DNA from 4 places in the Brevibacillus ruminantium genome. Region 4 is predicted to be linked to each of the others. Evidence: riboswitches for the same ligand, from Rfam matches in the RefSeq annotation. Region 4 holds a riboswitch; each other region holds the start of a gene.
The links. Region 4 has a riboswitch for S-adenosylmethionine ahead of mtnK (S-methyl-5-thioribose kinase). Riboswitches for the same ligand answer to the same signal wherever they lie in the genome.
Positions count from the first base shown of each region.

Region 1 (5,328 bases), 500 kb from region 4:
CGCTGACGGCGCCGCCGTAGACCCAGGGAATCCCGTGCTTGACGCAAACATCATTGACCAGATAGCGGACTTGAAAGTTGTCAGTCGCATCCAGCACGAGATCGACATCAGCGAGCAGGGACTCGGCGTTGCGGGCGGTCAGATCGGCTACGACAGGCTCGATCTGGACCTCGGAATTGATCCGCGTCAGCTTGGCATGGGCCGCGATGGCCTTGGGCAAATGCTGGCGGGCGTCTTCTTCATCGTAGAGCATCTGACGCTGCAGGTTGCTCGGCTCGACGAAGTCACGGTCAATGATCCGCACGAAACCGACACCGGCACGAACCATATGGTTGGCCGAAACGGTGCCCAGCGCTCCCATGCCGACGATAGCGACGCGGCTTTGCGCGAGCTTCTCCTGTCCCGCGCGGCCGATCGGGGCAAACAGGATTTGACGGGAATAGCGGGTTTGCAAAGAGGTTAGCTCCTTTCTCCGTCATCCGGGAACGCAGTTGGATTCCACGGCCCTTGCTGGTGGCCCTTCCACTCGCTGCCGTCTTCCCAGATTTCCTTTTTCCAGATAGGGACGATCTGCTTCAGTCTTTCGATAGCATACTCGCCCGCTTCAAAAGCCGCTTTTCGATGAGGGGTGGCCACTACGGCAATCACCGCGATTTCTTCGATGTCAAGCTGACCGATGCGATGATGCATCGCCACCTGCGCTTCGGGCCAACGCTCCTCGATTTCAGCGGCAATCTGTTTCATTTTTTCCACGGCCATCGGCTCATACGCTTCATAAGCGAGAGAGACGGTCCGCTGCCCTTGCGTAAATTCCCGGACGGTTCCGACAAAGGAGAGAATGGCACCGGCCCGAGGATTGGAAACCAGCTTCATCAATGCGTCCACCCGCAGGGGCTCAGTCGTGATGGCGAAGCGAGGATCTTGGCCGCCGCTGACTGGGGGAAGAATCGCGATTTCGTCACCAGCCTGGATCGGTTTATCGGGTGTTGCGTACTCCTGATTTACAGAGATGAAACAGCTTCCCAGAAGCGAAGACAAGGCGGGATACTGCGTGGATACAGCCAGCAGGAGGTCCTGGACGGTGGCTCCCTCTGGCAGGGTAAGCGAAATGCTCCGCGTGCCTGCCCGCTCGGCCAAACCCGCAAATAACAGTACGGAAATTTGCATCTGACACTCCTCGTTTCCCAAACGATAATAAATGAAGAAAAAAGTGAATCTCTCTACCTGTGAAGATATCATAATTGCAGGGAACTGCCAAATGCCGGTGTGTTCTTTTCAGCAGATTGGCGATTGATTTCTGCCAGTGTCGCAGGTAAGGTTAAAGTAGCAGCCCGCAGAAAAGACAGCAGGGCATCGCAGCTTGAGCGGATACCCCGCAAACAGAAAGGAAAATCAAAAGAGATGAGCGACCAATTGACCCATTTCAACGAACAGCAGCGCGCCCAAATGGTGGATGTGTCCGACAAGGATAATACCAAACGCGAGGCGCTGGCTGTCAGCAAAATTACGATGAAGCCGGAAACCCTGGAGCGCATTCGCGAGGGACAGATCGCCAAGGGAGATGTACTGGCAGTCGCGCAGGTGGCTGGAGTGATGGCCGCCAAAAAAACCTGGGAGATCATCCCGATGTGTCATCCGCTTCCGCTCACCGGAATCGATATCCGTTTTTCCTATGAAGACGAGATGACGCTGGGAATTGAGGCGACCGTCAAAACGACCGGGAAAACCGGCGTAGAGATGGAAGCATTGACCGCAGCCTCTGCTGCCGCACTCACCGTCTATGATATGTGCAAAGCGATGGATAAAGGCATGGTCATCGGGCCTACTTATCTGGAGCGAAAGACCGGCGGGAAAAGCGGAGATTTCTATCGGAGCGAGGCCTAACCCGAGATGAACCGATTATGGAATTCCTATCCGCGCAGCATTCGGCTGTTGGCCATTGCTGCCGTTATCCATTCTACAGGCATGGCCTGTATCTGGCCGTTGGTCACCATCTACATCCACGATGTCCTGGGAAAGTCGCTTGCAGTGGCGGGCGGCGTGCTTATGCTGAACCAGGGGGCATATCTTGTGGGCAGTGTGGTTGGCGGCTTTCTTTTTGACCGCTGGGGAAAACTCCTGACCTTATGCGCTGCCACGGTGGGAGCCGTAGCAGTGGCGATCGGACTTGGGTTCACCACAGACTTCTCGGTTTATACCGTCTTGCTTCCTTTGAACGGATTTTTCTCCGGCATCATGTTTCCTGTGCTGAACGCCCTGATTGGCCTGTTGTGGCCGGAGGGCGGCCGCAAGGGTTTAAACATGGTCTATGTCGCCCTCAATATCGGAGGCGCGATTGGTGCAGGAGCTGCCGGAATCTTGGCAAGCATCTCATTTGCCTGGACGTTTTTTGGCAATGCCGCGCTTCAGGTGGCTGTGCTTGGTCTGTTTCTCATGTTGAGCCGTGCCGCGGATATCGAGCATGGTCCCGTAAAAGACCGGAGACCAACACCAGAATCAGCGGAAGGCTTGGATAGTCTGGATCGCCCGGCAACCATGGACAGCCATTCGGCCATCCACGCCACCCGGTCTGTAGCCTGGATGGCTCTCGGCTTTTTATCCATGGGCTTGTTGGTCTGCTGGATCATTTACGTGCAGTGGACAACGGTGCTGTCTGCGTACATGCAGACGCTGGGCATCTCGCTGAAACAATACAGCCTGCTGTGGACATTGAACGGCGCCCTGATTCTTTTGGGACAGCCGTTAATCGCCTGGGTGATCAAGCATGTCGCCCAATCCTTGAAAGCGCAGATGCTGCTGGGCGGCTGTCTCTTTTCGCTGTCCATGCTGATCCTGTCGCAGACGACTGTTTACGCTGGCTTTTTTGCAGCCATGTTTGTCCTAACGCTGGGAGAAATGCTGGTATGGCCGGCTGTTCCGACAATCGCTGCGGAGTTGTCGCCTCCCGGCAGAGAGGGCATGATTCAGGGGCTGGTTGGCGGCGTTGGTTCGGCAGGACGCATGGTGGGACCGCTTATGGGAGCCGTGGCCTTTGAAGTGCTGAAGGCACAGGGATTGTTTTATGCGATGGCGGCCTTTGCTTTGCTCGCAGTGGTCTGTTTTGGGGTGTACACCTCCTTTATTAAGCGGTCGGAGCTGTCGGCGGCACTTACCGTCCAAAAGCATTGACACATGATTGAAAGGTAGCCTGCACGCTCCTTAGTATGGGGAGCAGGATGGTTTGTATGGTTCTTGACACCTCAGTATTCACTCAAGTAGTATGAAAGCAATTCAAATGAATACGAATTCTGTAACCTTATCCAGAGAGGCGGAGGGACTGGCCCGATGAAGCCCGGCAGCGGATTCGCGATGGAATACCAACGCGGGTGCTGTGCCAATTCCAGCAGGAGCCTACCTGACAGATAAGAACGCGGACTTTTACCGCCCCTTTTTCTGTACAGGAAAAGGGGCTTTTTCACTGAATCGGTACGGATAAACTTCCGGGGCTTCTTTCTGATACAGCAAGAAAATCATTCCGTTAACTCGCGTTTGCGATACGAAAAAGGAAAGGAAAGAAAAAACGAATGCGCATTCAACCCTCTGCTATGATTGACCGGCTGCCGACGCAGTTTTTTGCGACGCTCGTAGCCAAAACAAACAAGGCCATTGCGGCTGGACATGACATCATCAATCTCGGGCAAGGAAATCCCGATCTGCCGACACCTGCGCATATTGTGGAAGAGCTGGGCGTGCAGGCAGCTCGTCCCGTCCATCATAAATACCCGCCATTTAGCGGCAGGCTTGAATTGAAGCAGGCTGTCGCTCACTGGTACCGCGAAGAATTCGGCGTGGAGCTGGACCCGGAGGAAGAGGTAGCGATCCTGTTCGGCAGCAAGACCGGTTTGGTGGAGATTTGCCAGGTGCTGCTCAACCCGGGAGATGTCGCCCTGGTCCCCGATCCGGGCTACCCGGATTACTGGTCTGGCGTTGCCGTAGCAGACGGCCGCATGGTGATGATGCCGCTTCGGGCAGAGAACGCGTTTCTCCCCGATTACGGCAAGCTCCCAGCCGAAGACCTGGAAAAAGCCAAGCTGATGTTTCTGAACTACCCGAACAACCCCACAGCGGTGAATGCGCCTGTGGAATTTTTCGAAGAGACAATCCGTTTCGCGCGCAAGCATGAGATCGTCGTCTGCCATGACTTTGCGTACGGTGCGATCAGCTTTGACGGCAAAAAGCCGGTCAGCTTCATGCAAGTACCGGGTGCCAAAGAGGTGGGGGTTGAGTTTTACACCTTGTCCAAGACTTACAACATGGCAGGCTGGCGCGTCGGGGCGATGGTCGGAAACAAAGAGCTGGTGCGTCTGATTAATTTGATTCAGGACCATTACTTCGTCAGTATGTTCGGTGCGGTCCAGATGGCAGCGGCCAAGGCGATGACGGACTCCCAGCAGTGCGTACGCGATCTGGTCAACGTTTACCAAAGCCGCCGCGACGTCCTGTTTTCCCAGTTACACCGGATCGGCTGGCAGGCCAAGCCTTCAGAGGGGTCGTTTTTTAGCTGGCTGCCCGTCCCAAAAGGGTTTACATCGGTAGAGTTCTCCGATTTGCTCCTGGAAAAAGCTCACGTGGTCGTCGCGCCCGGCGTCGGCTTTGGACCGACGGGCGAGGGGTATGTGCGGGCAGCACTTCTGTCTAATGAAGAACGGCTGGCAGAGGCAGTGCGGCGGATTGAGAAGCTGGGGCTGTTTGTTCGCTAGGCGTGCTAGTGGTCTCTAGGTTACTTGGTCACGTTGCCGAGGGGCCGCGGTGGCAAGAAGCCCGTTTCCAGGCTCCGCTCCGGTCTTCGTCCTGCACGGGAGCATAGACTGTCCGCTCCCCAATGATCCCGAGGAAATCGCAAAACTCGCGCAGCATAGCTTCTCAGCAAAAGGCCCGGAGCGCTCATGGCTCCGGGCCTTTATGATGGCGTGATGGAATGCAGGTGCTGCCCACGACCAGCTTCACGGATTAGGCGGGATCGGCACTTGCCAGTTCAAATCCATGTACCTCGTTTTGACGGTTTGCAAAGCGAGCGTAAGCTTTTGCGGAGGCTGCTGCATTCCTTTGACAATGAGGGTTTGGACCAACACGACCCCATCGGGTGAATTCTTCATGTGCGTTTTGCCAAAATCGGTCTGGACGTCGAAGCGCTTGCCGCTCTTGTCATACAGATTCCAGTAGGGGAAGCTGTCCAGTTTACCCAAGCCCTTCAGCTCGATCGTCCAGACGGGCTCCTGCGTTTCTGGGTCCATGCCTTTGGCCATGTCGGTGATCGTGAAAGTCTCTTCCAGCTCTCCGTATGTTTTT
Region 1 covers NZ_CP098755.1:1,604,857-1,610,184, forward strand. The annotation lists gene NDK47_RS07720 (ThiF family adenylyltransferase) at 1-454, opposite strand, end outside; gene moaD (molybdopterin converting factor subunit 1) at 460-1,167, opposite strand; gene moaC (cyclic pyranopterin monophosphate synthase MoaC) at 1,402-1,884, shown strand; gene NDK47_RS07735 (MFS transporter) at 1,891-3,168, shown strand; SAM riboswitch class I at 3,293-3,408, shown strand; gene NDK47_RS07740 (pyridoxal phosphate-dependent aminotransferase) at 3,564-4,739, shown strand; gene NDK47_RS07745 (DUF4179 domain-containing protein) at 4,983-5,328, opposite strand, start outside.
Region 1: another riboswitch for S-adenosylmethionine. It lies ahead of NDK47_RS07740 (pyridoxal phosphate-dependent aminotransferase); the one in region 4 lies ahead of mtnK (S-methyl-5-thioribose kinase).

Region 2 (5,328 bases), 540 kb from region 4:
GGTCCGTCGTGTTGTAGGAAACGGTGATGGTTGGCAGCTTGGTGAGGCCCAGCTCCTTCAATCCCTCATCCAGCAGTTTTTTCGCTGTCTCGACATCGTTGTCTTTAAAATAGCCCTCTGGCTTCACAGCCATGGATTTCGGCAATAGCCCCATCGTCGGCACCTGGCCCACCTGTGTTACGTTGTCCACGATTGCCTGGCGGTTCACTGCAAGCGCCAAGGCTTTGCGAATATTGGCGTTGGCGAGAGGCCCCTTCGTGGTGTTGACTTTGTACCAGTACATGGTCGCCTTCGGATGGACTACCAGCTTGCCCGCATCCTTCAGGGCCGGGATAGCGTCTGTCGGCAGTCCGCCGAGCGGTTGACCTGCCCAATCCAGCTCGCCGTTTTCAAACATGGAGAGTGCTGTATTGTCGTCTTCAATCATCACGAATTCAATTTTATCCAGGTTGACGATGTCTTTTTCCCAATAGTTTTCGTTTTTCTCCAGGACAATCTTGGCTTTATGCTCCCAGGCTGTCATCTTGAACGGACCGTTTCCGACGTGCGTAGCAGCTTCGTTTGCCCACTTCGGATCGGCCTCGACTACTTTCTTATTTACGGGATAGTAGGTGTAAAAGGCTGTCAGCTCCAGGAAGTATGGCGTCGGGTTCTCCAGCGTCACTTCCAGTGTTTTGTCATCCAATGCCTTGACGCCCAATGTGTCAGGGGTGGCTTTGGAGCCGTGTACCTTCGCTGCATTTTTGATGTAGTAAAGCTGGTAGGCGTACTCGGCGCCCAATTTTGGATCGAGAGCACGTTTCCAGGCGTATTCAAAGTCATGTGCTGTGACCGGATCTCCATTGCTCCATTTGGAATCGCGCAGGGTAAACGTGTAGGTGAGCTTGTCGTCAGATATCTTCACATCGCTGGCGACAGAATTCATCGGTTTGGCGTTTCCGTCAAGACGGGTCAAACCGTCAAAGGTCGCGCGAACGATTGTTCCTGACGTAGCGTCCTTGGCCAAACCCGGGTCAGCCGTTGAAGGCTCACTGGTCAGATTGGCGCGGAAAATCTGCGGTCCCTTCTTTTTCTCTGGCGCCGCCTGTGAGGTCCCCGTCGCCGGCTTGTCTGCCGGTGCCGACTGACCGCCGCTGCCACCGCATCCCGCGAGTGCAGCGCTGATCACTAGCGATAGCCCCAGCGTCATTGCTGATAACTTTTTCATCTGAAAATTCCCCCTTATCTAATAAAAGTGTTGCCCCCAAAATATACCTGCAAAAAACAGGAAAGGGAATGGGCTTTGTTTAGATTTAATTAAATTTTACGAATATTTTATCTATTAATGAAAAAGTATAAACGGAATAGCTTAACTATCAAGGAAAATAAAGTCATTTTTGTCCAATCCGCGTCCCAAAAATCAAAAAAGGACCCGAATCCCATCAGGACTCGGGTACCTCCTCTGTCATGCCAAGCGTTGATCTGCATTAGAATGCAGGAACAACTGCTCCTTCATACGTATCTTCGATGAACTTTTTCACTTCTGGTGTATTCAGTGCTTTTGCCAGCTTTTGAATGGCCTCATCATCTTTGTTGTCAGGACGTGCTACCAGGTAATTCGCATACGGAGACTCTTTGTCTTCGATGAACAGCGCGTCTTTGGTTGGAACCAGTTTTGCTTCCAAAGCATAGTTGGTGTTGATCAGCGCGAGGTCGACTTCATCCAGTACGCGTGGCAGCATCGCTGCTTCAACCTCTTTGAATTGCAGGTTTTTCTTGTTTTCTACGATGTCTTTTACCGTACCGTTGATGCCTACGCCGTCTTTCAGTTTGACGAGGCCGCTCTTTTCCAACAGGGCCAGAGCGCGACCATTGTTGGTTACGTCGTTTGGCAGAGCGACAGTGGCACCGTCAGCCAGTTCATCCACACTCTTTACTTTTTTGGAGTAGGCGCCAAATGGCTCAATGTGAACAGGCACGACTTCTACCAGATCCATGTTTTGATCTTTGTTGAACTGCTGCAGATATGGAAGATGCTGGAAAAAGTTTGCATCCAGTTGTTTTTCATGTACTTGTACGTTTGGTTGAACGTAATCGGTAAATTCTTTTACTTCCAGATTGACGCCTTCTTCTTTCAGCTTGGGAGCGACGAATTTCAGAATCTCAGCCTGTGGAACAGGTGTTGCAGCGACCGTCAGTGTCACTACTTTCTGCTCTCCCTGGGAACCGTTCGCCGCAGGCGCAGGAGCTGCTTCATTTTTGCTGCCGCAAGCAGCCAGAGAAAATGCCAATACAGTGGACAATACGGAAACTACCAATTTCTTCACAGATGATTTCCCCTTTCTCTTTTTACGAACTGTTTTTTTAAGCTGATAGAACGGCTTACCTTTCTATGGACAAGATCTTATTTCCGGCTGAATTTGATCACCAAGCGATCACCCAGCGACTGCAAGATCTGAACCAACACAAGCAATATGAAGACAGTCACAATCATGACATCGGTCTGGAAGCGCTGATAGCCGTAGCGGATCGCCAAATCCCCCAAGCCCCCGCCGCCGATGACACCTGACATGGCCGTGTACGAAACGAGTGCCACTGTCGTAATGGTGATCCCGGCGATCAGACCCGGTCGCGATTCCGGCAGCAGGACGCTGCGGATAATCTGCCAGTTGGACGCCCCCATCGATTGAGCTGCTTCGATCACACCCCGGTCTACCTCACGCAGAGATGTTTCTACCAATCTGGCAAAAAACGGAGCTGCACCGATGACCAAAGGAGGGATAGAGCCTTTTACTCCGAGTGAAGTGCCGACGAGCATCTTCGTTACGGGAATCAAGAGAATCATCAAAATAATGAAAGGCACGGAACGCAAAACGTTTACGACAAAGGATGATACCGAATAAAACAAGCGGTTTTCCAGCAGTTGTCCTTTGGACGTCAGGAATAGCAGGATTCCCAGCGGAAGTCCGATAATGACCGTGAACAAGGTAGAGAACCCGAGCATGGTCAGTGTGTCAATTGAGCCCTTCCATATTTCTGTCCAATCCACATTTGTAAACGACATGCCCTATATCACCTCCACTTCCAGCCCGCGCTGTCGCAGTGTCTCGATCGCTTTGTTGTTTTGGCCCGAATTCCCGCCCAACTCGACCACGAGCTGACCGTATGGGGTGTCTTTCATCCGTGAGATGGTCCCCTGCAGGATGCTGAATACCGTCCCTGTCTCCTGCATCGTTTCAAAAAGGATCGGCTGGTAGGTTTGCTCGCCCAGGAAGGTCACGCGAAGAATCATCCGTTCGCCCGACGCTTTTTCCAGGGAAACGACTTTACGCAATTCACTGGAGTCCGCTACCTGCTCGACAAACTCCTGTGTCGTCGGATGCTGCGGCTTCAGGAACACTTCCAGAACCTCGCCGGTTTCGACGATATGTCCGCCGTCAATCACACCTACCCGATCACAGATGGAGCGGATCACATGCATCTCGTGGGTGATCAGCACGATGGTCAGTCCCAGTTTTCGGTTGATATCGAGCAAGAGAGCGAGAATAGAGTTGGTTGTCTGCGGGTCGAGAGCTGAGGTCGCCTCGTCGCAGAGCAGCACTTTGGGGTCACTCGCCAGTGCACGGGCGATGCCAACGCGCTGTTTCTGCCCACCCGACAATTGTGACGGATACTTGTCCCGATGCTCACTGAGCCCCACCAGCTCCAGCATTTCCTTAACCTTCTTATCAATTTGGTTTTTGGGCCGCTTCGCCAGTTTTAACGGAAAAGCCACATTCTCCGCTACGGTCGCGGACGACAGGAGGTTAAAATGCTGGAAAATCATCCCAATATGTCTGCGCTGCTCCTGAAGCTTGCCCTCGTCCAGTTTCGTCAGATCGACTCCATCGACGATCACTCTGCCTGATGTCGGGCGCTCCAGCAGATTGATACAGCGGATCAGTGTGCTTTTTCCCGCCCCGGAGTGTCCAATGACCCCGTATATTTCTCCCTTTTTGATCGTAAGGTCGATCCCTCGCAAAGCAGGTATCGCCTTTCCGTTGACCACGTAGTCTTTTTTCAGATCATGCAACTGTATCATCCGCTCACCTCCCGTATAAAATAAAAACCCCTTTTTCCTATACGAAAAAGGGGCTGCACCGTAATATACGATCGCATCCACCCTTCTCATCTGTACAAGATCTACATCTTGTAGGAATTGGCACCGCGCCACCCATCGAATGATCGATGAGCCGGTTGCCGGGCTTCATAGGGCCTTTCCCTCCGCCTCTCTGGATAAGAAGAATATCTACGTTAGATTCAATTAATAGAAATGTACCGTCTTGATACAAATTGGATTATATGCTATCGCGAAATAAAAAGTCAATGAGAATTTAATCCATGACTCCATTGCGGATGACCTCGGCATCTACGTGAAAGCGGAACTCCGCCTCTTGAAAACGTTTTTGCAATTCTTCATGTGAAAGCTTTCCCGCTCCCCGCACTTGAGACCGGTACCTTTCCCCAAAACCAAACGGGTCCACACCCATTTTTTGGATCTTCCGAACGACCTTCTCCAGCTCTTGTTTCAGATTTTCTGAAAGGACCTTGTCGAGTTGCTTTGTCATTTTCGGATTCTCCAGCTTTACTGGTTCCGACATCTCCAGAATGCGGGCCTTCAATTTGATTTTGACGTCAAATATCAGTGGTTTCTGGCTGACAACCTTGATGCTTGCCTTGCTGCTGATGGTGTCAAATACCAGCCGAAAATCCGTTTCTTTGTCTCCACCGGAGTTTGGCTCAAGCTCCAAGCGCTTCCGCGATGTTCTCATCTCATAGGTGGCCGTTCGATAGTTTTCATGTACCAGTTTAATAAAAAAGGCTTCCTTCGGCGGTACCCAATCGACGTACTTATCATCGCGAAACAAGGCCACTCCTTTAATCCCCACGTTTTTTCCCTTTTTCTCAAGAAGGGGAAGGTATGGATCAATGCCCTCGCCAAAATAAGTGCGTATGAATTCATGCAGTGTCGGGGATGGAATTTTATCCTGCTCGACGTTGTGCTCAATCATCCGATAGAGGTACATGCCGACGTTCCCTTTCGCTTCGAACCTGGTCGAGAGCAAATCCTTCGTCAATCCATCAAACACACACAGATAGACGCGGCTGCCGACCGAGGGGTCCCGGTACAGGGTGTCCACCAAATTGCCTACGCCCTTCTTGGCAAGCTCTACATTGTACATCACGACGCGCAGCTGCCCGCTTACCATCTCTTTATCTGACTGAAGGTTTGCTTTGTCGCGAAAGCCTTTGGTGGTCATGCTTTCGCCTGAGAGAATCTGCACCTTTTCTTTGGCCTCTGGATTGATT
Region 2 covers NZ_CP098755.1:570,286-575,613, reverse strand. The annotation lists gene NDK47_RS02990 (peptide ABC transporter substrate-binding protein) at 1-1,207, opposite strand, end outside; gene NDK47_RS02985 (MetQ/NlpA family ABC transporter substrate-binding protein) at 1,467-2,306, opposite strand; gene NDK47_RS02980 (methionine ABC transporter permease) at 2,384-3,043, opposite strand; gene NDK47_RS02975 (methionine ABC transporter ATP-binding protein) at 3,047-4,060, opposite strand; SAM riboswitch class I at 4,144-4,261, opposite strand; gene NDK47_RS02970 (Ger(x)C family spore germination protein) at 4,353-5,328, opposite strand, start outside.
Region 2: another riboswitch for S-adenosylmethionine. It lies ahead of NDK47_RS02975 (methionine ABC transporter ATP-binding protein); the one in region 4 lies ahead of mtnK (S-methyl-5-thioribose kinase).

Region 3 (5,328 bases), 670 kb from region 4:
AAAAACGTCCGAGGCCGTTGGTGCAAATGCCCACCCATCCGGTGTACGCGCGTACAAACACAGTATGGGAGAGACACTGATCCCGGTCAAACCGGAGAAGGTCGTGACGCTTCAGTATGTCAGCCAGATGCTTTCTGTCGGGGTAAAGCCTATTGGCGCGCCGGAGTTTCTGCTGGAAAACATGGGGGAAGTCGCAAAGGGAATCGAAAGCGTGGGCGATATCGACAAGTTCAATTACGAGAAGATCCTCTCGTTGGAGCCTGACTTGATTATCGCGGGTGATGTGGAGAAGGATACTTATGAAAAGCTGTCCGGAATCGCACCGACCGTCGTGATACCCTGGATGGATTACGACATGCCCGAACACGTAAAGGTAATCGGTGATATCCTGAATCGGCAGGCGGAAGCCGAAGCCTGGCAAAAATCATTTGAGGCCAAGGTCCAGGCGGCGAAGGAAAAGATACAAGGAACGCTCACAGACGGGCAAAAGGTAGCGATCTACAACATCCGCCCGAAAGAATTCTACGTGTACGGCGTGCGCAACTTCGGCTTTACGCTGTACAAATCATTGGGGCTGACGCCTCCTGATCCGGTCCGGAAAGAAATCGAGAAAGACCCGAACTTCTGGGCGACCCCCATCACGTTGGAAATGCTGCCGGAATACGCGGCAGATTATATTTTTATCACCACTTTCCAGGATGGCGACTCCAAGCGTCATTACGATGAAATCAAAAAAAGCGCATTGTGGAAGGCGCTCCCGGCGGTAAAGAATAACCATGTGTTTGAGATCGATTTCGACAGATGGTTTGGTTATACACCGCATGATGTGGAGTTTCAGGTAGATGATGCCGTAAAATGGATCACCGGCCAGGGCAGGTGATTGCATAGAAAAAATCGGACTTTCGCCAAGTCCGATTTTTTTGCGTAAAGAGGCCAAAACCAAGCCGTCAGATCGTGCCAAAAGCCTGGCCAACCCGCCCATCCAAGCTCTCCCAGCACTTCTCCACACTCGGCTTGGGACTGCCGAAGATACTGACGCCTTGTTCGCCGGAGGTGCAATTGCATCTGATCCGTCTTCCTTCTTGTCATGAACAGGCTGTAGGCATGCATACCTATCAAAAAGGACAGGGAGAAACGGCAAAATGATGCCAAACATCCGGATCTGGGCTGTTTGCAGGAAGGTTTTTCAGGAAAACAGAGGGGATTGGAAGAAAAATGATAAAAAATGGGGTTTTTTTCTTACTTTTTGCAACCATTTCGTAGGTTTTTCGGTCTATAAAGGAAATGTTTTGAAATCATAGTTGTTATCTGGCAGGAGGATGCGGCATGATTTTATTGTATGAGAAAAAATGGATTTCACAGTCCGCTTTTTGGACGAATCCTTTCGGAGGAGTGTGATTTCATCCGCAAGCAAGTAGCAGCAATCGAGTAATGCCCTTTATTATCTGTTTTGCAAGGAGAAAGGAGATGTGCCGATATGGTAAAACGTTCGTTTGTCTGGTTTTTTGTCCTTAGCCTTTGTTTTCAAGCCCTGTTTGTTCCTGCCGTCTCGGCCGCCTATTATGAGGATGTCCAGGGGCATTGGGCACAGAGGGAGATTGAGGAGCTAAGCAATGTGAACGTATACCGCCTCAAATACGGGAATTTTTATCCCGACAACCCGATGGCCAGGGGAGAAGCGCTTGTGCTTTTGAACCGTGTGCTGGAGAGCGTCTACGGTCCTCTCGGAGTGGCGAAGTCGAATTCCCACATCGATCATCGTTATTCCTATAAGCAGGAAACCGAACAACTGGCTGCAAACATGCATGTGATGCTGAATGTCCAGACCGGCTTTGTCAATTCCTTTGACCCCGGTGACAGCATGCTTTATTATCTGCACTTATCCGAACGCGGCGGCATGAAGCAGCCGCAGAAAAAGAATGGCGACTGGTGGCTGTCTGATGAATATTTGCATAAGCCCCTGACGAGGGAAGAAGCGAGCATGATTCTCTTCCACGTGCTTGCGCCCTACAAGATGCGGACCTCCAACTTTCGAGTAGATGAGGTAGAGCCTTATTTTTCCGGCTATTACCAGTGGAAGCAAGATCGGAAATACGTCGATACGGATTCTCCGTACGCGGCCGCGATTGCTGACTTTAACCTCTTTGTCAGCGAAAAGACATTTGAGCCGAATAAACAGATGACGCGTGCCCAGTTCGCGGTTGTTCTGAAACGTCTCTATGATTTCTGTAAAAACGATGCGCCCAAGCAGTTCCATGACACTGCGGCAAAGCAAAAAGCGATCACCAATCTCTTTTTGACGGCAGCCGATCGGGCCTATCAGCAGCGAGATCAGGAGCAGATTGACCAGTTCTTCAGCAGAAGCGCCCAGCGCACACTGGAGGAGATTGCGCCGCTTCCGCTTCATGACTACGCGGGAAATCTGACACTGAACAAAGATGAAAACCATCCCAACCGTCTCTGGGCAAAGGGCAGCTACCAGCATCCGTTAACGGGCAGCTACCAGGTCACTTACATGTTGGAGCCAGCTTCGTCCAATCATTACGGCTGGCAGGTAACCAAGATCGAATACCAGCAAAAATAAAAATGCCGGTTGACAGGGGGGAAAACAGCGATTATATTCTGTATATACAAAAGGTTTTGATACAAGAATATGACTCTTATCCAGAGAAGGCTGAGGGACTGGCCCTATGAAGCCCGGCAACCTAGCGCGAAAGACACCGATCTTTCGAGCCAAGGTGCTAACTCCAACAGGTAGAAATACCTGACAGATGAGAGGTGCGAATTAGTTGGAATTCTGCCCCTTTCATTTGGAAAGGGGTTTTTTGGTGGGAGAAAATGATTTCATGTTCCGGTTTCAGGACTGAAAAGCGCATCGTTTTATCTTTAAAAGGGGGTTTTCCGATATGAAAAAGAAGTTTGGTGTGATTGGTGCACTTGTCCTGTCTCTGTCACTGATGCTGACGGCTTGCGGTGGCGGCAACAGCGCTTCCACAGGAAATAGCGGAGGAGGCAGCGGTTCCGGGGAGAAGCCCAAGCGTATTGCTCTCATCATGCGGCAAAACGTCGGTACCTTCTCAGCCCAGTACATCGCCGGTGTGAAAGCCGAAGTAGAGAAGAATGGCGGAGAGTTGTCCGTCTTCAATGCAGATACAGATCTCGTGAAAATGGCTTCCAATCTGGATGCGGCAGTCAATCAGCAATTTGACGGCATTCTGATTGACCACGGTACGGCCGAAGCCCTGCAGCAGGGTGCCGAGAAGGCCGTCAAACAAAACATTCCGCTGGTGCTGTTTGACACCGATATCAAACTGCCGGGCGTGCCGGTCGTCGAGCAGGATGACCAGAAGCTGGCTGAGCTGAGCCTGGAGAAGCTGGCAGCCGATAACGGCGGTAAAGGAAGCATCGTGAAAATCTGGGTAGCGGGCTTTGCTCCAATGGAAAAACGTCAAATTACCTATGAAGGCTTCCTGAAGAAATACTCGGACATCAAGGAAGTGGCTGCTTTCGGAAGTGCCACCAACAACACAGCGCTGGACACACAATCTCAAATGGAAGCGATCCTGAAGAAATACCCGAACAAAGGGGATATCACTGCTGTATGGGCGTCCTGGGATGAGTTCGCCAAAGGAGCGACTCGTGCGATTCAACAGGCTGGACGCACCGAGATCAAAGTCTACTCGATTGATTTGAGCGATGAGGACCTGCAATTCATTCAGGACCCGGCTGCCTCCTGGGTCGCCACTGCAGCCGTAGACCCGGGCAACATTGGACGCATTCAGGCGCAAACCGTCTTCCAGAAAATCAAAGGCGAGCAAGTGCCCGACAACGTGAAGCTGAACCCGGTGCTGGTTCAACGCGAGGATTTGCCGACAGACAAGAAAATTACGATGGCCGATCTTTCCGAGTACGTAAAAGAGTGGGGCAAGTGATGTACGCATAAATCGTTAGCTGTTTCCCGTTGATGGCGAATCAACGGGTTTCTTCCTTAAAAGAGGGGAGGTTTCCGACATGACAACCTTGCAAATGAACGGCATATCCAAATCATTTTCGGGTGTGCCTGCGCTCCGATCCGTCGACTTTGATCTGAAGGCAGGAGAGGTACATGCCTTGCTCGGAGCAAACGGGGCCGGGAAAAGTACGTTGATGAAGATTTTGACAGGCGCCTATGAAGCGGACGAGGGGTCAATCATGATCGACGGGCAGCCTTCCTCCATCCAATCGCCGCAGGCTGCCAAAGCACTGGGAATCCAATGCGTCTACCAGGAGGTGGATACGGCGTTGATTCCGTACCTGAGTGTGGCGGAAAATATCCTGCTGGACCAGCAGATTCAGACAAAGGGACTGATCAACTGGCGCCGTTTGTACGAGCAAGCGGAAGCGGTCTTGAGTCAGTTCGGCTTTTCCATCCCGGTAAAAAAGCTGGTGGAATCCTGTACGCTGTCGGAAAAACAGCTGATTTTGATCGCGCGCGCAGCCGTGCAAAAGGCCCGGTTCATTATTTTTGATGAACCGACGGCACCGCTCAGCAATCACGAGACGGAGCGGTTGTTCCAGATCATCGAACAGTGCAAACAGGCGGGAATGGGCATTATCTACATCTCACACCGCTTGGCGGAAATCTTTGAAATCTGTGACCGGATTACGATTATGCGGGATGGACAGCGCATCTCCACGAAAGCGACAGCAGAAACAAACATGGATGAGGTCATCGCCTCCATGCTGGGCAAAAGCTTCTCCGAGGAGTTTCCAAAAACGGTGGTTCCCATCGGAGAGACGATCCTGGAGGTGCGAAATGCCAAAGGGGGCAAAGTGCGCAAAGCGGACCTGCATGTCCGCGAAGGCGAGATCGTCGGTGTGGTCGGTCTCGTCGGAGCGGGGAAAACCGAACTGGCCCGCCTGCTTTTCGGTGCGGATGAGTGGGAGGACGGAGAGCTTCGCGTAGACGGGCGTACGCTCCGCCCTCGCTCGCCGAAAGAGGCTGTGGAGGCGGGCGTGGTCCTGGTGCCGGAAGAGAGGCGCAAAGAAGGGATTTTCGTCGAAGAGTCTGTCGCTCGCAATCTGTCAGTGGCGTCGCTGGCCAAATGGTCGAAGCGCGGGTTTGTACAAAAAAGAGCGGAGTTGGAGCAAGCGGAAAACATCGTTCGGACACTGGGGGTAAAAACAGCCGATATACGCCAGCCAGTCGGCCATTTGAGCGGGGGGAATCAACAGAAGGTGGCCATCGGCAAATGGCTCCAGACGGATGCCCGTCTCTTTATGTTCGACGAACCGACCAAGGGCGTTGACGTCGGAGCCAAGAGCGATATCTACCGGCTGATCGGATCG
Region 3 covers NZ_CP098755.1:436,236-441,563, forward strand. The annotation lists gene NDK47_RS02335 (ABC transporter substrate-binding protein) at 1-880, shown strand, start outside; gene NDK47_RS02340 (S-layer homology domain-containing protein) at 1,478-2,584, shown strand; SAM riboswitch class I at 2,658-2,778, shown strand; gene NDK47_RS02345 (sugar ABC transporter substrate-binding protein) at 2,907-3,932, shown strand; gene NDK47_RS02350 (sugar ABC transporter ATP-binding protein) at 4,012-5,328, shown strand, end outside.
Region 3: another riboswitch for S-adenosylmethionine. It lies ahead of NDK47_RS02345 (sugar ABC transporter substrate-binding protein); the one in region 4 lies ahead of mtnK (S-methyl-5-thioribose kinase).

Region 4 (5,328 bases):
CCGCGCCTTTCAGCACCTGGATACCTATCGGGGAGAAAAGGTTCGCCCCTGGCTGTTCAAGGTTGCGTACCACGCATTTATCGATTGGCATCGCAAGCAAAAGCGAAAGCCGGAATACTTGACCGATGCATTTCCCGATCAGGCAGATCAGAGGGCAGCGAGTCCGGAGGCTGCGGTCGTTCTTCAAGAGACATTTGCCTCTGTGCAGGATGCGCTGGATGCGCTGCCGGAAAAACAGCGGCAGTCGCTGCTTCTCTATGCCGGGAAGCTAAGCTATGCGGAAATTTCGGATGTCCTCGGGATCGATGTAGCGGATGTGAAGCGGTCCCTCTATCGGGGACGTGTGAAGATGCGAAAATGGTGGAGGGATAATCAGGATGACAGATGCGGACAGGATGAATAGGGAGCGGGAAGAGATGCTCTTGGCGTATCTGCGCGGCGAGCTGAGCGCGCAGGAAGAAGCAGAGCTGCGGCAGCGCCTAGCCGATGATCCGGAGTATGCCGAGAGATTGGAAGAGCTACTGCTCGGAGAGGAAGAACCCTTGGAAAAAGGAAGTGACAAATCCTTGTTGGAGAGCTTGCCTGAAGACAAGCAGCGCGCGATCATCCGCCGGGGGAAGTGGAAAAGCAGGCTCTCAAATGCAGCCTATACGGTGGGAATTTCTCTGTTGATCGGGATTGCGGCATGGCTCGTGAATTTCTGGATTGGCCGCTCCCTCTACGATGAGACCTATCGTGTCTCCAAAGATTTGGTCAACTTTACCCAGCCGGGAATTGAAGTGGGGAGCAGTGGTGCGCAGGTCGGTCTTTTGTACGGCAAAATTCAAATGGAAATGCGGGAGCGGATCGGAGGAGATAGGCAGCGGGTGGGGAGCTTTGAAACGACCAATGTGCTCTACAAGGTTTCAGCCCGGCCTGTCTGGAATAACGGCTTCCGCGAGAAACACTTATTCTTTCTCTTCCCGCTGGAAAACACTCCTTCGCAGGATCACTCATATCGGCGTGATCCGGCGTGGTCTACCCTCGAAAAATTGCCGGAGGGTACCGTATCACAGCTGGCGATCTCTTTTGACCATTTGATGAGCCTAAGAGAGCTTTATCAATTCCTGGCGCCTTATGACCTGGATCTGACCTGGCTGGCAGTAGATACCGGACAGGAACGCAAACATGAAATGGCAAAAGAAGGCGTTGTTTTACTGTCTGCGGGTGAGATTTGGGGATATCCGGAAAATGGTCTTGACTTCGGGGAAGTTCCGATTATCGTCAGAGGGGAGGAGGAGCGCCGCACGGCTGCCTACGTGGCGGAGATGAAATACCTCGCGGAGCAGAAGCGCTTGAGTCAGTCGATTGCCGAGAGCCTGATTTTCCAAAGAGAGGGGGCGCAGATACAGGAGCGCTATCAGTACCTCGAGGAAAACGGCGTAAAAATCTATGGTGTCGTAGTGACGGGAGCAACCAAAGAACTGCTCAGGCTCAAACAAGAGCCTTCAATTACAGCGGCATTTCTGGGGAAAATAGACTGGTGGAATTTGAATCACCCCAGTGCCTCTGGAGAGCAAAACAGCTGGTGAAACGAACTGCCACGCGTACACGCAGAGCCAAGTCGATGACGAAGGCGAAAGCGGTGCGGCTTCCAAAAAAGAGTGTTGACAGCGTGCATTGGCGCGTGTATGATTCAAACTAAATCAAAACTGCATACGTTGGATACCTTATCCAGAGAAGGTGGAGGGACTGGCCCGATGATACCCGGCAACCGACACAGCGCTTGCTTGTCAGCATGTTTGACAGCGAAACAAAGCGATGTGCACGGTGCTAATTCCTGCAGAAGCAAAAGTATTCTGGAAGATAAGGGGGAGACGACACGCATAGCGCGTACGATACGACCTCTTTTCTTCGGGATAAGAGGTCTTTTTTATGTAAAAAACGCCCTCATGACCGTTTTGTCTGGATTCGTTGAAAGAGGCATCGCTGGACATATATAAAATGATAATGGGAGAGGAGAATAAGTCATGGCGTATCGTGCGTTGACTGAACAAGAAGCAGTAGAGTATGTGAAAGAATTGCCCGGGCTGTTTGAAAAGGGAGCCACCCTGACTTCCCATGAGATCGGCGACGGCAACCTCAATCTGGTATTCCATATCAAGGAGGAAGCCACAGGCAAAAGCGTGATTGTCAAGCAGGCTCTGCCCTATGCGCGCGTCGTTGGTGAATCGTGGCCGTTGACGCTGGATCGTGCCCGCATCGAAAGCGAGGCCCTGCGCACCCAGTATAAATTCGTACCTGACCTGGTCCCGCAGGTATATCACTTTGATCAGGAGCTGGCCTTGACGGTCATGGAGGATTTGAGCGATCACATCCTGATGCGCAAAGGCTTGATCGAAGGAAACCGCTACCCTTATTTTGCCAAGCAAATCGGCCGCTTTCTCGCACATACGCTCTTCTTCACCTCAGACTTGGGCGCACATCCCTACGAGAAAAAAGCGCTTGTCAAAACATTTGTGAATCCGGAATTGTGCAAAATTACGGAAGACTTGGTATTTACCGATCCGTACGAAAATGCATCGACCAACAATTTCAATCCGCTGATCAAAAAAGAAGTGGAGGAGATCTGGAAGAATAAGCCGCTTAAGCTGGAAATCGCCAAGCTGAAGCTGGACTTCCTGACCCGGGCCGAAGCGCTGCTGCATGGCGATCTTCATACGGGCAGCATTTTTGTCACCGAGCAATCTACCAAGGTGATCGATCCGGAATTTGCCTACTATGGTCCGATCGGCTTTGATATCGGCGCTGTCGTCGCCAACCTGATTCTGAACTATGCGGGTCAGCATGGACTTCAGTCTGACAGAGGAAAACGGGAGGAGTACCGCGAATACCTGTTGACGACGGTGGAGGATGTCTGGAATGAATTTGTCTCCCAGTTTGTCCAGCTGTGGCATAAGCAGGCGAAGGAGCGCAGCGCCCACGTAGAGGGGCTTTGGCAAAGCTATGTAAACCGGCTGATTCAGGACACCGCCGGGTTCGCTGGCTGTAAAATTCTTCGCCGTGTGATCGGACTTGCGGGAGTGGCAGACCTAAACAGCATTCAGGATGATCAGACCCGTGCGGAAGCCGAGCGTCTGGCGCTGCGCATCGGACAGGAACTGATTCTGAAGCGCAGCAGTATTGAAGAGTCGACCGATATCACCGATATCGTCCGGAATGTTACCACACGATTTGATCAGGAGGCAGCAACGGCATGACTACATCAAGTGAAGTATTTGCACCGGTAAAGTGGGAGGGAGACGCACTCCTTCTGCTCGACCAGACGCGTTTACCTGTTGAAACGATAGTGCTTACCATCGAAACGGCAGAGGAAGTATGGGCGGCGATCCGTCATTTGCAAGTGCGCGGAGCTCCGGCCATCGGCATGGCGGCAGCATATGGCCTTTACCTGGGTATACGTCAGCTTGAAGCGGCAGATGCAGGAGCCTTTCGGGAGCTGCTGCACCAGCGAGCAGATTACCTGGCGACTGCGCGCCCCACTGCAGTGAATCTGTTCTGGGCGCTGGACCGCGTAAAAGCCCGGATTGACCAAGAAGGCGAAAAGCCGGTAGATGTCCTGAAAGCGGCAGTTCTGGACGAAGCACTGGCCATCCAGCGCGAGGATGCAGAGGTTTGCCGGACGATCGGGGAGAATTTGCTCACTCTGCTCAATGACGGCATGGGCATCCTGACGCATTGCAATCCGGGGGCGCTGGCAACGGCAGCCTACGGAACGGCAACCGCCCCTTTTTATCTGGCCAAAGAACGCGGCTGGAATCTTAAAGTTTACGCCGATGAAACAAGACCGGTGCTGCAGGGAGCAAGACTGACGGCTTATGAGCTGCAGCAGGCGGGCATTGATGTTACGCTGATTTGCGACAACATGGCTGCCATGGTCATGGCCCAGGGCAAGGTACAGGCGGTCATCGTTGGAACGGACCGCGTAGCGGCAAACGGAGATGTCGCCAATAAAATCGGCACCTACGGAGTAGCCGTTTTAGCCAAGGCTCACGGGATTCCGTTTTACGTAGCCGCTCCGCTTTCTTCGATTGATCTGGAGACCGCGACGGGAGCGGAGATTCCGATCGAAGAGCGTCCGGCCGAAGAGATTACACATGGCCTCGGCAAACAGGTAGCGCCGGATGGTATCCAGGTGTACAATCCTGCCTTTGACGTGACGCCAGCGGCCTATATTACCGCGATTGTAACGGAGACCGGTATTTTCAAACCAGAGGAAATCGGCAAAGCCAAACCATAGGATCTGTTCGAGAGAGAAGCGCCCTGCACCGGGGCGCTATTTCACTTTCAGCATAGGGAGCTTTTGGTGAACATTTTTCATGTCAAGAGGATTTTATGACAAGGCAGCGAAGGCCTTACCTGGCTGATAGCTGACAGTTGGTGAAGGCAAGGGCAGCGAGGATGAAGAAAGAGGGGGAAGCGAAGTATGAGGGTCATACCGATGACAGAGTATGCCGTTCTGAGACGTCTGGAGCTGACAGATGCAGAGGAGATGTTTTGGCTGACGGATACGAACCGGGCACATTTGCGTCAGTGGCTGCCGTGGCTGGATCATATCAAAACGGTAGCGGATACGGGGCGCTTTATTTCCGCCACATTGGATCAGGATATGCGCAACCAGGGAACCCACTTTGGCATCTGGTACAACGGACGCTTGGCTGGGACTGTGGGGGCACATAACATTGACTGGAATAACCGGAAAACCTCTCTTGGATATTGGCTGGGCGCGCAGTATTCCGGTCACGGATTGATGACGGAGGCTGTATCGGCCTATCTCGATCACCTCGTCTTCGGTGTCTGGAATCTGCATAGAGTAACCATCCAGGCAGCGACGGAGAACGCTAAAAGCAGGGCGATTCCCGAGCGGCTTGGCTTTACTCTGGAGGGAATCATGAGAAGCAATGAGTTTCTCTACGATCATTTTGTGGACCATGCTGTCTACAGCATGCTGTCCAACGAATGGCGCTAAATCTCCAATAAGAAAAACTTGGATTGAAAAGAAAATTTGGGTAAACTAAAGCAAGAAGTCTCAGGCTCCGCCAATCGGAATGGCGGAGCCATGTTTTCTCCAAAGGACGATTATGAAGGAAGAGAGGGACAGACGACGTGAAAATATGGCGACAATTGTCCTGGTTTTTCAGAAAATATTGGAAAAGGTATGCGGTCGGGATTGCTATTCTCTTTCTTATCGATTTGCTTGTACTCTGGCCGCCGCGCCTGATCGGACAAACGGTCGATCAAATCCGCAACGGCTCCCTCACGATGTCCGCTTTGACTACAACCGTTGTT
Region 4 covers NZ_CP098755.1:1,107,316-1,112,643, forward strand. The annotation lists gene NDK47_RS05360 (sigma-70 family RNA polymerase sigma factor) at 1-403, shown strand, start outside; gene NDK47_RS05365 (anti-sigma factor) at 378-1,571, shown strand; SAM riboswitch class I at 1,707-1,852, shown strand; gene mtnK (S-methyl-5-thioribose kinase) at 2,010-3,239, shown strand; gene mtnA (S-methyl-5-thioribose-1-phosphate isomerase) at 3,236-4,279, shown strand; gene NDK47_RS05380 (GNAT family N-acetyltransferase) at 4,466-5,008, shown strand; gene NDK47_RS05385 (ABC transporter ATP-binding protein) at 5,146-5,328, shown strand, end outside.